DNA from 3 places in the Allobosea sp. Tri-49 genome. Region 2 is predicted to be linked to each of the others. Evidence: riboswitches for the same ligand, from Rfam matches in the RefSeq annotation. Region 2 holds a riboswitch; each other region holds the start of a gene.
The links. A riboswitch is a leader RNA that binds a small molecule or an ion and turns the genes downstream of it on or off. The one in region 2 is predicted to bind cobalamin.
Positions count from the first base shown of each region.

Region 1: linked by a shared signal. The riboswitch ahead of BLM15_RS24710 (TonB-dependent receptor plug domain-containing protein) and the one ahead of BLM15_RS18905 (CbtB domain-containing protein) in region 2 are both predicted to bind cobalamin.
Region 3: linked by a shared signal. The riboswitch ahead of BLM15_RS31965 (ABC transporter substrate-binding protein) and the one ahead of BLM15_RS18905 (CbtB domain-containing protein) in region 2 are both predicted to bind cobalamin.

Region 1 covers NZ_CP017946.1:5,125,161-5,127,417, forward strand. Annotated here, with positions in the region: gene BLM15_RS24710 (TonB-dependent receptor plug domain-containing protein) at 1-1,083, opposite strand, end outside; cobalamin riboswitch at 1,206-1,405, opposite strand; gene BLM15_RS24715 (flotillin family protein) at 1,479-2,257, opposite strand, start outside.
Region 2 covers NZ_CP017946.1:3,924,296-3,926,552, reverse strand. Annotated here, with positions in the region: gene BLM15_RS18915 (DUF1636 family protein) at 1-70, opposite strand, end outside; gene BLM15_RS18910 (CbtA family protein) at 119-874, opposite strand; gene BLM15_RS18905 (CbtB domain-containing protein) at 885-1,058, opposite strand; cobalamin riboswitch at 1,094-1,273, opposite strand; gene cobU (bifunctional adenosylcobinamide kinase/adenosylcobinamide-phosphate guanylyltransferase) at 1,359-1,871, shown strand; gene cobO (cob(I)yrinic acid a,c-diamide adenosyltransferase) at 1,886-2,257, shown strand, end outside.
Region 3 covers NZ_CP017946.1:4,859,064-4,861,320, forward strand. Annotated here, with positions in the region: gene BLM15_RS23460 (mandelate racemase/muconate lactonizing enzyme family protein) at 1-873, shown strand, start outside; cobalamin riboswitch at 903-1,113, shown strand; gene BLM15_RS31965 (ABC transporter substrate-binding protein) at 1,354-2,257, shown strand, end outside.

The sequences.
Region 1 (2,257 bases), 1.2 Mb from region 2:
TTGCAGGCCTGCGACCAATGTCTGGCCCTGCGTGATCTTCAGGTCGCCGCGCCAATCGTATTTGGTGCGCTCGCCGAGATTCTCGGTCGGTAGCTCGAGAATGCCCGCGGCGTTCGGCCGGCGGTTGGAGCGATCCTGGTTGCTGTAGGAGACGCCGAAGCGGTTGACGAAACGGCCGTCCAGCGGATCCCAGACGATCTCGCCGCGGGTGAAGGCCTGGCGGTAGTTCTGACTGGAGCGGAAGGCATCCGGCCGGCTCGGGAAGCCGGAATCGTTAGTGAACAGCAACTGCCCGTCGATATAGCGGCCGACCCAGTTGACGCTCAGCGTGTCGGTGAGGCGGGCGCCGAGGCGGGCGGAATAGCTCCAGTTGTCATAGGAGTTGGGATTGCGGCGCCGGCCAGGCGGAACGAGTTCCGGCGGCGTTATTGGTGTCGCCTCCGCTCGAAAATGGCTGACGCTGAAGGCATAGTCGAAGCGGTCATTGCCGCCGCTGAGGCCGACGCTCTGGTTGAAGGTGCCGTGCGAGCCGGCTTCGATCGAGCCCGTCAGCTTCGGCGGGCCTTCGCCACGCTTGGTGGTGATCGAGATGACGCCGCCGAGCGCATTGGCGCCGTAGAGGCCGCTCTGCGGGCCGCGCAGCACCTCGATCCGCTCGATGTCGGTGGTCAGCATCTGGCCGAAATCGAAGGAGCGGTTCGGTGTTGAGGGGTCGTTCACCTCGATGCCGTCGATCAGCACCTTGACGTGGTTCGAATTGGTGCCGCGCATGAAGACCGAGGTCAGCCCGCCAGGGCCGCCGGTCTGGACGATGTTGAGGCCGGGCACGGCGGCGAGCGCCTGCGGCAGGGTGCGGCGCTGCTGGCGTTCGATCTCCTGTGCCGTGACGACGGTGACGGAGCTGGCGATCTCCCTGGCCGGCGTCGGCACGCCGGTTGGGCTGACGACGATCTCGTCGAGCGCGATCGGCTTCTCGCTCGATTGCGCTCGCGCTGCGAGTGGCGTCAGTAGGGTCGAGGCGGCGAGCAGGGACAAGGCAACAGGCAAACGCCCGCTCTTGGCGGGGCTGGGCAAACGGATCACGGTAAAACCTCGGCGGTAACGTCAGTGGCACGTCACCGCGAACGAGATAATCCGCTCCGCTCCCGCAAACGGGCGCGCAAAGGCTTATCACCCATCAGCGGACCCCCGGCCGATGTGTTCGCGTGTGACCACGGCTGACGGCAGGTCTCCTGGCTCGCGGGTCACCGCCTTTCACCGCCTTCCCAGGTCCGAGGCCCCAGTGGCGTGTGGCGAAAGGCTCGCCGCTTACAGTTGCGGGGGCAGCCGCAGCATGAGATGGCCAGGCCACCCGCACTGCGTTCCCTTTTGATCCCGTGAGGGAACCGTCGCATTCACGAGTAGGGCGGAAATGCGGCGGGGTCAATTCGGACTCCGCCGCCGCGTTCCCTCGCGTGAGGCGCCATTATCTGCGAGGATCAGTCCGGCTTGGCCGGAGGGGACGGCTCCTTGCCGGCGAGCGGCGTTTTGGGCGCAGCCGCCTTGGGTGTTGCCGACGCCTGCATCGAGTTGCCGAGCGAGGCGGCGAGCAGGGCCTGAGTCGGATCGGACCCCTTGAAGCCGGCCTGGGCCAGTATCTCGTCGAGGATAGGCTTCTGGGCGGTGAAGCTCAGGAGCTGGCTGGAGAGGTCGCCGATCGGGTTGCCGGCGTGCTCTCCCTGCGCCCCGGCAAGGGCGCTCGCGAACCCGCCCGCGCTGAAGATCCGGATGTCCGAGATCTTCTCGATCGGCTTCATCGCCTGCTCCAGAGCGAGCGGCACGATCTCGATCCGGGCCTTGGCCAGCTCGAACTCGATGATGCCCGCGGAGAGCGCATTGCGCGCCTCGTTCTTGGCGCGCTCGGCCCTGGCCTGCGCCTCGCCGAGCTCGATCACGCCGGTGGCGCGGATCTTGGCCGCTTCGGCTTCGGCCTCGGCCTGGATCTTGACCGCGGCGGCAAGGTCCTCGGCCGCGTGGCGCTCGGCCTCGGCCTTGACGGTGACCGCGGTCGCCTGCTGCTCGGCGTCCTTGCGGGCATCGATCACGGCGATGCGCTTGGCGCGTTCGGCGATCTCGACGTCGCGAGCGGTGGTCACCTGCTCCTCGGCCGTCGTCGCCGCAGCCTTGGCCGCGTCGGCCTTGGCGCGGGCCGCCTGCTCTTCCTCGGTCTTGTTGGCCACCGCGATGGCGGCATCGATGCGGGCGGTCTCGGTGATCT
Region 2 (2,257 bases):
TGCAGACATGGATGGTGCAGCCCGGCTCCAGCCGGGTTTCCGTCGCGAGGGCGAGATCGCCTTCGAGCATCGAAACGCCTCCTTGGGCTGGCGCGGCCGCAATCGGCCGCGCGAGGCGTCAGGCCGCCGCGGCTGCGGCGCTGCGACGAGCAAGCCAGGGCCAGAGCACGCCGACGGCAAAGCCGGTGGCGAGCCAGAGGGCGGCCTGGATGGCGAGCGAGAGCGCGGCGAAATGCGCGGCGATCTCGGCCGGCACCTTGCTCTCCGGCGCAGCCGGATGCGGCGCGCCGATCAGATGCGGCACGAGCAGCGCCAGCACGGCAAGCGCCCGCGCCCAGGAGGCCTCGACCCGCAGGAACACGAAGAGCGCGCCGGCGGTGACCACCGCCGTCAGCAGCCACCAGAGCTGGCGCTGTTGCAGTTCGGCCGCGGCTGAACCCGGCAATTCAGGCGCCAGCCCCATCGCCGGGGCGAGTCCGAAGGCGAGGAAACCGCAGACAGCCCATGCCAGCGCCCGGCACTGGTCGATCTGTTCGTTTGCCGCGATCATCCCGGCGAGCAGCAGGGCTGCGAAGCCGATCGCGGTGCCGATCGTCACCAGACTGGTGAAGGCGGTGCGCTGCAAGCCGTCCTGCGGCTTCCATTCATGCTCGCCGGTGTGCTCCGCCCCGGCTTTCGGATCGTTATGGGCGAGCTGGATGCGGGCGCCATCGGTGAAGGCGGCCTGCATCGGTGCGCCCTGCGTACGCAGCGCCGCCTCATAGGTCTCGGCCTTGAGGATCAGCGGGGTGGTGGTGACGTGCTGGAGCGCCGAGATCAGCAGTCCAGCCAGAAGCCCGGCCAGGATGCTGACCGTGAGAATACGCGTGACCATGTGCTTCCCCTCAATGACAGGGGAAGGCGAGGCCGTGACGGGTGTCGTGCGCCGCGTTGTGGACAGTGGACGAGGCGGCGAAGCCGACGGTGTAGATCAGCACGAAGCCGAGGATCAGCGCGGCGGCGACGGCTTTCGCCCGTTCCGAGACGCTGGCCTGGCTGGTGACGGTTGCGGTGTTCATTGGCTCACTCCTGGCCACCCCACCGGCAGCCTGCTGGACGACATCGGAAGACGGCAGGTCTCCTGGCTCACGGCTTGGTGTCCTGCTCCGCCTTCCCGGGAAACCCAGTGGCCGATGGCGCAGGACGCGCCGCTTACAGTTGCGGGGGCAGCCGCGGTCCTTCACCGCGTTCCCTTTTCACCTCGTCGTCGAGGCACCGTCACCGATGATCATTAGCCACAGGCGCGGTGCTGTGCAATGCAATGCCGTCATTCCCGGCGGAGCGCGGCGCAAGCCGAAGCATGACGCGGAGACTGCAGCATGACCCTCCCCCCGCTCACCCTCATCCTCGGCGGCGCCCGCTCCGGCAAGAGCCGCCATGCGGAAGCGCTGATCGAGGCGCTGCCGCCCGCCTGGACCTATATCGCCACCGCCCAGGCCTATGATGACGAGATGCGGGCCCGGATCGCCGAGCATCGCGCCCGCCGCTCCCGCGATTGGCAAACGGTCGATGCTCCGGTCGCGCTGCCCGAGGCGATCCGCAACGCCCGGTCCGGGCAGCCCATCCTCGTCGATTGCCTGACGCTCTGGCTGACCAATCTCCTGCTTGCCGAACGCGACATCGCGATCGCGACCGGCGAGCTCATTGCGGCCTGCCGCGAGGCGGAGGGACCGGTTGTGCTGGTCTCCAACGAGGTCGGCCTCGGCATCGTGCCCGACAATGCGCTCGCCCGGCGCTTCCGCGACGAGGCCGGCCGCCTGCACCAGCGGCTTGCGGCGCAGGCCGGGCGCGTGGTCTTCATGGTCGCCGGATTGCCGATGCAGGTGAAATGAAGAGCGAAGCGACGATGACGGACCAAGCCGAGGATGCCGCCCGCCACAAGGCGAAGATGGCAAAGCGCAAGGCAGTGCAGGACGCCGAGGTCGCCGGCAAGACGGTCGAGAAGGGCCTGCTGATCGTCAACACCGGCCCGGGCAAGGGCAAGTCGACCGCCGCCTTCGGCCTGATCCTGCGCGCGCTCGGCCATGGTTGGCGCATCGGCGTCGTGCAGTTCATCAAGGGCGCTTGGTCGACCGGCGAGCGCAAGGCGCTGGAGGCCTTCGGCGACCAGATCTCCTGGCATTCGATGGGCGAGGGCTTCACCTGGGAGACGCAGGACAAGGCCCGCGACATCGCTGCGGCGACCCGCGCCTTCGACAAGGCCAGGGAGTTGATGGCG
Region 3 (2,257 bases), 930 kb from region 2:
TCCGGCGTCGAGATGGCGTTGTGGGACATCCTCGGCAAGCTGCGCTCCAAGCCGGTCTGGCGCTTGCTCGGCTATCGCCAGAGCCATCCCAAGACGCCCTATGCCTCGGTGCTATTCGGCGGCACGGCGCAGGAGACGCTTGAGCGTGCGCGGGATGCCAGGAAGCGGAATTTCCGTGCCGCCAAGTTCGGCTGGGGACCGATCGGCCGCGGCAGCGTCGAGGCCGATGCCGAGCATTTCGTTGCGGCTCGGGAAGGGCTGGGAACCGACGGGATACTGCTCGTCGATACCGGCCAGATCTTCATCGAAGACGTCGAGCGCGCGGCCGCCCGCTTGCCGGCGATGGAGAAGGCGGATGTCCGCTGGTTCGAGGAGCCCTTCCACGCCAGCGCGCTTGAAGCCTATGGCGCACTCGCCAAGCTTAGCCCAAAGGTGCGCCTCGCCGGTGGCGAAGGCGCCCACAATGAAACCATGGCCAAGCAGCTGATCGACTATGGCGGCATCGGCTATGTCCAGATCGATTGCGGCCGGATCGGCGGAATCGGTCCCTCGAAGGCGGTGGCGGATTACGCGGTGGCGAAGGGCGTGACCTTCGTCAACCACACGTTCACCTCGCATCTGGCGCTGTCGGCCTCGCTGCAGCCCTATGCCGGGCTCGCCGATCACGAAATCTGCGAATATCCGGCGATGCCGAAGCCGCTCGCCACGGCGATCTCCGCCAATCATCTGGAGCGCGATGCGCGGGGGCAGGTCGCAGCGCCGGATGCGCCCGGCCTCGGCATCGAGGTCGCGACCACCGCGCTGAAAAGCTACCTCCAGGACGTCGAGATTTCCGTCCAGGGCAAGCGGCTCTACAGCACGCCCAGCCTCTGAACGGCGCTTGACGATGTAGCGCCGCCTTATAGGGTGGGCGCGATCGAGGTTCTCCGGGTTGCTTCCGGAGCTAAGAGGGAATTCGGTGAGGCGCGCTTGCTCCAAAGCCGAGGCTGCCCCCGCAACTGTAAGCGGCGAGCTCTCCGTCCATCGTCCACTGGTGCTCCTTGCGCCGGGAAGGCCGGGCGGAACCGGCGTCGACCCGCGAGCCAGGAGACCTGCCCCGATCGTCGAAGACGTCTTTCGGGCGGGGTGTCCCGGAGGTGTGCATCGGTGGCGGTCGTCCGAGCCCGCCATCTGTCCACATCCCCTGCCAGCTCCCATCCGTCATCTCGGGGAGCGATGAAGTCCATGTCCATAACGACCACCATGCGCGCGACGGCGCAGAGCTTGACGGCTGCGTGCCGTCCCCTCTATCAGAAATGCAACATTGTTACATTTGAGGCTCGTCCTGTGCCGACTGCGCGTCGATTTGTCCGCCTGCTGCAATGGCCCGCTGCGGTGCTTCTCGGCACTTTGCTTGCGGGTGCAGCTTCTGCTGCGCCAACACAGTATCCGCTGACACTGGAGAACTGCCGCGAGAGCGTGACCTTCGCCGGTCCGCCCAAGCGCGTCGTCGCGATCGGCCAGACGCAGACCGAAATCCTCTACGCGCTCGGTCTCGCCGACCGCGTCGTCGGCACCGCGGTCTGGTTCTCGCCGGTCGCCAAGCCCTATCAGGCGGTCAACGCCAAGGTGAAGCGTCTCGCCGACAACGATCCGAGCTTCGAAGCGGTGCTCGCCCAGGAACCGGATCTCGTCACCGCGATGTTCGAATGGCATGTCGGGCCCAACGGCATCGTCGGCAAGCGCGACCAGTTCGCCAAGGTCAAGGTGCCGACTTACGTTTCGCCGACCGACTGTGTCGGCAAGGACAATTCCGGCGCCGGCGATGGCGTGCGCACGCAAATGTTCACGATGGAGCTGGTCTATCGCAATATCCGCGAGTTCGGCCAGATCTTCGACGTCGCCGATCGGGCCGATGCGCTCATTGCCGAGCTGAAGGCGCGCGAGAACAAGGCGGTCCAGGCTGTGGCGAACGTCAAGGCCAAGGACGTGCCGGTCGTGGTCTGGTTCTCCAGCAAGGACATCAAGGGCGACGGCTTCATGGCCGGCAAGAACGGCGTGCCCGCCTATATCCTGTCGAAGCTTGGCGCCCGCAACATCATCACCACTAATGAGGAATGGCCACTGGTCGGCTGGGAGAGCATCGCTGCCGCCAACCCCGCGGTGATCGTCACGGTGAAGATGGATCGCCGCCGCTTCCCGGCCGACGACATCGAGAAGAAGCTCGACTTCCTCAAGACCGACCCCGTCGCCAGCAAGCTCGATGCGGTGAAGAACA